DNA from 3 places in the Afifella sp. YEN Y35 genome. Region 3 is predicted to be linked to each of the others. Evidence: predicted binding sites of a transcription regulator. Region 3 holds the regulator's gene; each other region holds the start of a gene.
The links. The regulator PhoB, encoded in region 3, activates phosphate uptake and scavenging genes when phosphate is short. The targets are predictions, from matches to a motif close to TGTCATNNANCTGTCAT.

Region 1: a site for PhoB is predicted at 1,168-1,184, ahead of ACK8CP_RS00440 (CehA/McbA family metallohydrolase). Genes of this name have one in related genera too.
Region 2: a site for PhoB is predicted at 1,146-1,162, ahead of ACK8CP_RS00515 (glycerophosphodiester phosphodiesterase family protein). Genes of this name have one in related genera too.

What each region holds. Positions count from the first base shown of each region.
Region 1 covers NZ_CP180203.1:95,247-98,479, forward strand. Annotated here, with positions in the region: gene ACK8CP_RS00435 (IclR family transcriptional regulator) at 273-1,106, shown strand; gene ACK8CP_RS00440 (CehA/McbA family metallohydrolase) at 1,219-2,118, shown strand; gene galE (UDP-glucose 4-epimerase GalE) at 2,137-3,174, opposite strand.
Region 2 covers NZ_CP180203.1:109,606-112,838, reverse strand. Annotated here, with positions in the region: gene ACK8CP_RS00515 (glycerophosphodiester phosphodiesterase family protein) at 1-1,058, opposite strand, end outside; gene ACK8CP_RS00510 (cytochrome C oxidase subunit IV family protein) at 1,199-1,501, opposite strand; gene ACK8CP_RS00505 (cytochrome c oxidase subunit 3) at 1,498-2,142, opposite strand; gene ctaD (cytochrome c oxidase subunit I) at 2,135-3,233, opposite strand, start outside.
Region 3 covers NZ_CP180203.1:2,738,253-2,741,485, reverse strand. Annotated here, with positions in the region: gene upp (uracil phosphoribosyltransferase) at 1-31, shown strand, start outside; gene phoB (phosphate regulon transcriptional regulator PhoB) at 993-1,688, opposite strand; gene phoU (phosphate signaling complex protein PhoU) at 1,706-2,392, opposite strand; gene pstB (phosphate ABC transporter ATP-binding protein PstB) at 2,413-3,159, opposite strand.

The sequences.
Region 1 (3,233 bases), 1.5 Mb from region 3:
GGTGAAAACGTGCGTCTGCCGCGGCGCTGGAGCGACAATCTAACCTTAAGGTCAGTCTCGCCCAAGCCAGATTGCATCAATTTCACCATATGATACTTGAAATTTGATCAGAAGAATGGCTCATTCCTCCTCGCCTTTGCTGGTGGCTTGGCTTTGTGGCTGCCTTTGCAGAGGCGAATGTGCGTGCAGTCGGTCGTGCGAGACTGCATGGACGGCGCGATGATTGGCCTATGAGGTGCCGATTTCCTGCGGCACGTGTCGGGATTAAGAAGATGAGCGGTGTCACGGTGGATCAATCAAATGGCGACGAAAGTGCAGGAAATGCGCGCGCTTCGTCCGGATCTTCCATCCAGGTGCTGCATCGTTCGCTCGGCATCCTGGAAGTTCTGGCCGCGGCCGAGGAGCCGCTTTCCCTAACGGAAGTCAGTCGCAGCGTCGGTCTGCATAAAAGTACTGTTTTGCGCATTTTGCGCAGTTTGGCGGATGGCGGCTATGCGCTTTGGCGGCCGAAGACGCGCACCTGGAGCATCGGTCCGAGCCTCGCGCGTCTGCAGCCCGGTGCGCAATCGCGCGGCGAGCTCACGAGCCTCGCGCGTCCCATCATGCGGGATTTGTGCGCCACCATCGGCCAGACGGTCCAAATCGCGACGCTTGTCGACGGCCAGATCTGCTATCTGGAAAAGGCGGAGCCGCAGGGCCGCCTTCCGTCTCATACTGTGAGCCATCGTCCCGCCCATTGCACCGCGCTCGGCAAGGTGCTCCTCGCGGGACTGTCACCGTCTGCTCTCGATGCGCTTCTGGCGCGAGTGGAAATCCGCTCCTACACGGACAATACCATCACGGACGAGGCGAGATTGCGCCGGGAGATCGCTGCCGTTGCCGTGCAGGGATATGCCGTCGACGACCGCGAATTTCGCCCGGCGACGGTGTGCACGGCCGCGCCGATCCGCGATGCGAGCGGCAATGTGCTTGGCGGGCTCGGCGTTTCGGTCGCCGGCATGGATGCGCGCGGCGCCGCGTTCGCCGCCATCATCCAGCGCAACATGGCGGCTGCCCGGCAGATTTCGAGCCAGCTCGGCTGGAATTTGACGAGTGAGGCCGCCTGAGGGGCATTCGTCGAAACCAGTTTCGATCGCACGCGCGCTCATCCTCCTTCTGTCATTGCCTTGCCATGGAGGCGTCATATCGCTTCTCCTCGGTTGAGTGAGGGGGTTCTCCATGGGTATGCGGGCATTTCAGGCGCCGGGCCGTTTCTGGCGCGGCAATCTTCACACACATTCCGACCGCTCGGACGGGGGGCTGTCGCCTGAGGCGGTCTGCGCCCATTACCGCGACGCCGGCTACGATTTTCTCTGCCTGTCGGATCATTTTCTCAGCCGCTTCGATTTTCCGGTCACGGATACGCGGCTGTTTCGCAGCACGGGCTTCACGACGCTTCTCGGTGCCGAACTTCATGCCGATGCGACCAGCCATGGCGAGCTGTGGCATATTCTGGCCGCCGGGCTGCCTGAAGATTTCGAGGCGACCGGCAAGGCCGAGGACGGGCTCGCGCTCGCGAAGCGGGCGCGTGAGGCGGGCGCCTTCGTCGGGATCGCCCATCCGCAATGGTCCGGTCTCACGATCGAAGACGGCCGTGCGATGGCGGCGCATGCCCATTCCGTCGAGATCTACAATTACACCTGCGATCTCGAAACCGCGCGTGCCGACGGGACCTATCTTCTCGATGAGCTCCTGAACGAAGGCTATGCGCTCTCCGCCTTTGCGTCCGACGATACGCATTTCAAATATGAGGAAGGGCTCGCAGCCTGGGTGATGGTGAAGGCTGCGGAGAACACGCCCGAAGCGCTTTTGGAGGCGCTCAAGGCCGGCCTTTTCTATTCCAGCCAGGGTCCAGTGATCGAAGGGTTTTCCATCGCCGATGGCGAGGTGCTGGTGGAATGCTCGCCGGCGGTCAATGTCGCCCTTGTCGGTCGTGGCGCGAAATCGGAGAACCAATGGGGGCGGGACCTGACGCGCGTACGCCTGTCGAGCGAGCGTTTCGAAGGTGATTGGTTCCGCCTCATCGTTGCCGATGCGGCCGGGCGTCTTGCGTGGTCAAACCCGGTCCGGCTCGACTGAGCTCTCTGAGGCTCGGGCTCAATCTCCGGTGTAGCCGTTCGGGTTCTGACTCTGCCACCGCCAGTGATCGCGGCACATGGCGTCGAGATCCAGATCGGCCTGCCAGCCGAGAAGTTCGGCTGCGAGCTTCGGGTCGGCGTAGCATGTGGCGATGTCGCCGGCGCGGCGCTCCACGATCTCGTAAGGGATCGACCGGTTGGTGGCTCGCCGCCAGGCCTTCACGGTGTCGAGGACGCTGTAGCCCCGGCCGGTGCCGAGATTGATCGGCCGGTGCGTGCCGGGCGCCACCCCGCCGGAAAGAAGCGCTTCCGTCGCCTTCACATGAGCCCGGGCGAGATCGACGACATGGATGTAATCGCGCACACCGGTGCCGTCGTGGGTCGGATAATCGCCGCCGAAGACGCGCAGATGGTCCCGCCGCCCGACCGCGACCTGGGCGATATAGGGAAAGAGATTGTTCGGAATGCCCATCGGATCTTCGCCGATGAGTGCGCTCTCATGGGCGCCGACGGGATTGAAATAACGCAGGCTGATCGCCTGCCAGGCCATGTCGGCGGCGACCGTATCGGTGATGATCTCCTCGATCATCATCTTGGTTCGACCATAGGGGTTGGTGACCCCGCCCACCGGAAAGCTCTCGTCGATCGGCACGGTCTGCGGTTCCCCATAGACGGTGGCCGAGGACGAAAAGACGAGCCGTGTCGCCGTGTGGCGGGCCATCGCCTCAAACAGCGAGACGGCACCGCCGACATTCACATCGTAGTAGGCGAGCGGCTTCTCCACGGATTCGCCCACAGCCTTGAGGCCGGCGAGATGGATGACGACGTCGATCGTGTTTTCGATGAAAACTCGGTCGAGAAAAGCTGCGTCGCGAATGTCACCGACGAGGAGGGGGATCTCCGCCCCGGCGATCTGGCCGACCCGGCGCGCAGCCTCGGGATGCGAATTGGCGAGATTGTCGACGATGACGGGCCGATAGCCCGCCCGTGCCAGCTCGACCACGACATGGCTGCCGATGTAGCCGTTGCCGCCGGCAACCAGAACGGTGGCCTGCATGCGCCCTCCTTCAGAAGCCTTTTCTTCCGGCGCTTTTCCTAACAGCAAACGCTTAGAAT
Region 2 (3,233 bases), 1.5 Mb from region 3:
CCCGCCTCCTTCGCAGCCTTCGCATAGGCGGACGGCACGATCTCTCCCGCCTCGTCGAGGGTGAGGAGCATATGGCTCGGCGGCGCGATGATCTTCACGCCCTCGTCGGCAAGCTCCTGCATCGACGGCTCAAACGTCTCCGGATTGTTGGCATCGAAGCCTTCGAGCGTCTCGTCACGATCATCGAGAAAGACACCCTGCTTGCCGAACTCCGGATCGTTCTTGATCCAGAAGAGAATGTCGCGGAGCTGGAAGGATTGCGGATAGACGTCGCTCGGATCGACGCCCGCCTCCTTGTATTCGTCGATCATCTGCTGGGCGTAGTCATCCTGGGTGTACTCACCCTCGAACGGCATCTCCACGCTCGGCTCCTTGAGCTCGGGCGTGAACTTGACCCCGAGATCCTTGAAGAGCGCGATCGATTCCTTGTGGGACATCAGCTCGCCGTTCGTGGCGTAGAGGTCGGTGCGCCAGGACGGCGTCGCATCCATGAATTCGGCAACGCTCGTCGCATCCGGATTGCCCGCATCCATTTTGCCCTTGAGCGACTTGAACTCCGCAAGCGTCAGATCGGACGTGCAGCACTTCACCTCAGCCTTCTTGTCGCCGGAGGCCGGGCTGAACGGGGTCGTGCATTTCGCAGCGAGATCGTCGTGGGCGAGAATATCGGTCGTCGTGGCGAGATCGCATTGCGAATGCCGGCAGACGAGCTCGCGATCCTTGGTGAAGGCGACGTCGCATTCGATGATGCCGGCCCCCATCACGGCCGCCGCCTGATAGGACTGGCGGGTGTGTTCGGGAAACTGCATCGGCGCACCGCGATGGCCGATGGAAAAAGCCGTGCGATAGAACGGCCCAGTCTCGCAGGCCTTCAGCGCATCCTTGAGCTCGCCCTCGTCCATGTCGTTGACGAGATAGAAAGGCCGCGGGCCGAGCTGCGCCTGCGGACGCGCATCCTGCGGGTGGGAATCCTGGGCGAGCGCATCGGCTGCAAAGCCGCAGACCACACCCAAAAGGGCGCCGGCGGCAAAGGCCGAACGAACGAGAACGTGCTTCATGGGCTAATTTTCCTCGATGGCAAACGCGATGGCAAAGCGGACCGCACAAGGCCGAGACCTCGCATAGACGCGGGGCGCAAACACGAAATGTCGCGCGGATGACGGGAAGATGAAGCATCGAAGGAAGAACCGTCCCGGCGTCAGCGCGTGAGATAATCGCTAAACGTCAGAACGAAGAGCGCGACGAGCCACAGGCCCGAGGCGCCGGCTGCAAGGCGCAACAGCGCGCCGGATCTGGAGAGATGCATGAAAACCACTGAGGAAAGGCCCGCCATCACAACGGCGACCGCAAGATTGACGACCACCTTCCAGATGCCGATCGGCCAATAGGCGACCCACCAGGAGGCGAGGAAGAGCACCATCAGCGCCGCCCAGACGAAAAATTCGGGAAAGAGAAGCTGCCGCAGGTCAGGCTCACGCCGATCGTTCCGCCCCGCCATCATGACCGCCCCACGAGATAGAGAAGCGGGTAAAGAAAGATCCAGATCGTGTCGACGAAGTGCCAGTAGAGGCCCACGACCTCGATTGTGCTGGTCTTGTCGGGCACGACACGCCCGCGATGGACGAGGATCGCGACGACCGCCCAGGCCCCGAGCCCGATCGCCATATGGAGAGCATGGATGCCGGTCATCGCCCAGTAGAAGGAGACGAAGATCACGGCGTGTTCCGAAAGGTCGAAGAGAGGGTCGCCCGGGACGAAATGGCTCTCGATGTCGTGGTGGTATTCGTAGCCCTTGAGCGCCAGGAAGACGAGGCCGAGCGCGATCGTCGCCGCAATCAGCCTGACGACGAGGCGCGAACGCCCGAATTCCGCGGCCTTCACGGCAAGTGCGGCGGTCAGACTCGAAATCAGGAGAATTGCCGTATTGGCACTGCCGATGAGGACGAGCGTCTCGCGTCCGGCCTCCTCGAACGCGGCCGGATAGGCCATGCGATAAAGCGTATAGCCGAGAAAGATCGCGCCGAAGAACAAGACCTCGGTGCCGAGGAAAATCCACATGCCGAACTCGGCCGCCTGCCGCTGCTGGCCACGGTCGTCGAACTGTTCGGCAACAATGCCAGCGAAGGGGCTGATCTCACGCATCCTTCGGTGTCCCCTCCGGGTGGTAATTGTAGGGATCCTCGCGGACGACCGGCGTGGAAAAGAAATTGTGCTGGGGCGGCGGAGAAGCCGTCGTCCATTCGAGCCCCGTCGCCTTCCAGGGATTGGCCGAGGCAACGCGCCCAAAGAAAAGCGACCAGCCGAGATAGAAGAGCGGCATCAGATAGGCGACGGCCAGAAGCACGGCGCCGAGCGTCGAGGCGACGTGGAACATCTGAAACTCCGGCGCATAGGCATGGTAGCGCCGCGGCATCCCGAGATAGCCGAGTATGTATTGCGGGAAAAAGGTGGTGTTGAAGCCGACGAACATCATGATCGCCGCCGCCTGCGCCCAGCGTTCCGGATAAAGCCGGCCGGTGATCTTCGGCCACCAGAAATGCAGGCCTCCGAAGAAGGCCGACACCATGCCGCCGACCATGATGTAGTGGAAGTGGGCCACGACGAAGTAGGTGTCGTGCACATGGAGATCGATCGGCACGGAGGCGAGAAAGAGCCCCGTCAGACCGCCCATGGTGAAGAGGCCGACGAAGCCGAGCGCATAGAGCATCGGCGCCTCGAAGGTGATGCGGCCCCGAAACAGCGTCGCCGTCCAGTTGAAGACTTTGATCGCCGAGGGCACCGCCACCATGAAGGAGAGGAACGAGAAGACGAGGTTCGCATAGGACGACTGGCCCGAGACGAACATGTGGTGGCCCCAGACGAAGAAACCGATGACGGCGATCGCGAGGATCGCGAGGACCATCGCCGTGTAGCCGAAGACGCGGCGCCGCGCGAAGCAGGTGATGATCTCCGAGACGACGCCCATGCCCGGCAGGATCATGATGTAGACGGCCGGATGCGAGTAGAACCAGAAAAGATGCTGGAAGAGCAGCGGATCGCCGCCCCGCGTGGGATCGAAGATGGCAAGCCCGAACCAGCGTTCCCCCACGATCAGGAGGAGTGCCATGGCGAGCACCGGCGTCGCCAGGAGCATGATGAGGCTCGTCGCGTAATTCGCCCAGATGAAGAGCGGCAGACGGAACCAGGTGAGCCCAGGGCAGCGCATCGTATGCGTGGTGACGATGAAATTGAGC
Region 3 (3,233 bases):
TGCCGGCGACCGCATGTACGGGACGAAATAGCGGTTTTCGGCGGGGTGCCTGCTGGACGCTCTTCATCTCGCCTTGCGGATGACGAGCGCATCTGACGCAAGGGCGTTGCAGCGCGCTCCAGTTCTTCTCCCCTCTGGGGAGAAGGTGGCGGGCAGAGCCCGCCGGATGAGGGGTGGGCTTTTATCCCGCGCCGAGATCCGTTCTTCGTCCACCCCTCACCGCCCGCTGCGCGGGCACCTCTCCCCCCAAGCACAAAGGGGAGGGGAGAGGAATGGAGCCTGCTGCAGGCGCTGTTCTTCAATCGTAGCGGCCACGGACATCGCAGCGATAAGGGTCATTGCGACGGCACTGATGAGAGCACGTTCGTGGCCTTCGCTGGTGCGAAGCCACAGGCGAACGAAGAAGCTCTCGCTGCCTCGTGCGGGAGCCGCGCGGACACGCTTCTCGCCGCAAGGGCATTGCAGCGGGCTCCCGTTCTTCTCCCCTGTGGGGAGAAGGTGGCGGGCGAAGCCCGCCGGATGAGGGGTGGGCTTTCATTCCGCGCCGAGATCCGTTCTTCGTCCACCCCTCACCGCCCGCTTCGCGGGCACCTCTCCCCAGAGGGGAGAGGAATGGAGGGTCCAGCCGACGCTGTTCTCAATTGCAACGGCCACGGAAATCGTAGCGGCCACGGAAATCGCAGCGATAAGGGTCATTGCGACGGCACTGATGAGAGCACGTTCTGGCCTTCGCTGGTGCGAAGCCACAACGAAGAAGCTCTCGCTGCCTCGTGCGGGAGCCGCGCGGACACGCTTCTCGCCGCAAGGGCGTTGCAGCGCTCCCGTTCTTCTCCCCTGTGGGGAGAAGGTGGCGGGCGAAGCCCGCCGGATGAGGGGTGGGCTTTCATCCCGCGCCGAGATCCGTTCTTCGTCCACCCCTCACCGCCCGCTGCGCGGGCACCTCTCCCCAGAGGGGAGAGGAAGGGTGCCTGCTGCGCGGATTTCCGGAAAAATCAGGTGGTGACGAACTGTTCGTTGAGGGCGTAGCCGGCGCCGCGGACGGTGCGGATCGGGTCGCGCATGCGGCCGCGGTTGATCGCCTTTCTGAGGCGGCCGACATGCACATCGACGGTGCGTTCGTCGACATAGACGTCGCGGCCCCAGACGCCGTTCAAGAGCTGCTCGCGGGTGAAGACGCGCCCCGGGCTGCGCATCAGGAATTCCAGAAGCCGGAATTCCGTCGGGCCGAGATGGATCTCGCGCCCCCCGCGGAAGACGCGGAAGGTGCCGCGGTCGAGTTCGAGATCGCCGGCGGCGAGCTTGTCGGCGACCATTTCCGGGCGCGTGCGGCGCAGGAGTGCCTTCACGCGTGCCATCAGCTCCGGCACCGAGAAGGGTTTGACGACATAATCGTCGGCGCCGGTGGCGAGCCCGCGGATGCGTTCGTCTTCCTCGCCGCGCGCCGTCAGCATGATGACGGGGAGTTTTGAGGTGGCCTCGCGCATTCTGACGCGGCGGCAGAGTTCGATGCCGGAAAGGCCCGGCAGCATCCAATCGAGCACGAGGAGGTCGGGCGCCTCTTCCAGAAGGCGCAGCTCCGCATCGTCGCCGCGCCCCACCGTGTCGACGGAATAGCCTTCCGCCTCCAGGTTGTAGCGCAGAAGCAGCGTCAGCGGTTCTTCATCCTCGACGACGAGAATCCGGGGCACCTGCATGGCTCACTCCGTCAGCCCGCGGACGGCGCAGTCGCCGCGCGTTCCATCTGTTTGCCGGTGACGAGATAGGTGATCGTCTCGGCGATGTTGGTGGCGTGGTCGCCGATGCGCTCGATGTTCTTGGCGCAGAAGAGAAGATGCGTGCACATGCCGATATTGCGCGGATCTTCCATCATGTAGGTGAGCATCTCGCGAAACAGCGACACATACATGGCGTCGATCTCGTCGTCGGAGCGCCACACCGAGATCGCCTTCTGCACGTCGCGCGAGCCATAGGCGTCGAGCACGTCCTTGAGCTGGCGCAGGCCGAGGCTCGCCAGATGTTCGACACCGCGGCGAAGCTGGTGGTTCATCCGCTGGTCTTCGATGGCGAGCGCGCGCTTGGCGATGTTCTTGCCGAGGTCGCCGACGCGTTCCAGATCGTGCGAAATGCGGATCGCGGCGACGGTTTCGCGCAGATCCTGGGCCATCGGCTGGCGCTTGGCGATGACGAGGATCGCCCGCTCTTCGATCTGGTAGTGCATCTGGTTGATCTGGCGGTCGCCGAGGATGACGTCCTGGGCGAGCTGCGCATTGGTGCTCAACAGCGCATTCACCGCCTCGTCGAGCTGCTGTTCGACGAGACCGCCCATTTCGGCGATGGAGCGGGCGAGTTCCCGCAATTCCTCGTCATAGGAGGTGACGATATGTTCAGACACGGGGCTCACTCCTCTCCCGATTAGCCGAAGCGGCCTGTGATGTAGTCCTGGGTGCGCTTGTCGGTGGGGTTGGTGAACATCATGTCCGTCGGCCCCTCCTCGACGAGATAACCCAGATGGAACATGGCCGTGCGCTGCGAGACGCGCGCCGCCTGCTGCATCGAATGCGTGACGATGACGATCGTATAGTTCTCGCGCAATTCGTCGATCAGCTCTTCCACCTTGGCGGTGGCGATGGGGTCGAGTGCCGAGCACGGCTCGTCCATCAGGATGACTTCCGGGTTCACGGCGATCGCGCGGGCGATGCAAAGGCGCTGCTGCTGGCCGCCGGAGAGGCCGGTGCCGGGTTCGTCGAGCCGGTCTTTCACCTCGTTGAAGAGGCCGGCGCGCTGCAGGCTCGTGGCGACGATCTCTTCGAGGTCGCGCTTGCCGGAGGCGAGGCCGTGAATGCGCGGCCCGTAGGCGACGTTCTCGAAGATCGACTTCGGGAACGGGTTCGGCTTCTGGAAGACCATGCCGACCCGGGCCCTGAGCTCCACGACGTCGAGCGATTTGTCGTAGATGTTCTCGCCGTCGAGCGTGATGTGGCCGGAGACGCGCGCGATGTCGATCGTGTCGTTCATCCGGTTGAGGCATCTGAGGAAGGTGGATTTTCCGCAGCCTGACGGGCCGATCAGCGAGATGACCTGATTTTCCGGCACGTCGAGATCGACGTCGAACAGAGCCTGCTTTTCGGCGTAATGGACGGACACTTTCTCGGCGCGCATTTTCGGCACGGCGGCACTCTCCTGCGGCACTTCGGGCGGCGCTTTCGTCGCCGTGGCTTTGGCCGCGCTCGGGC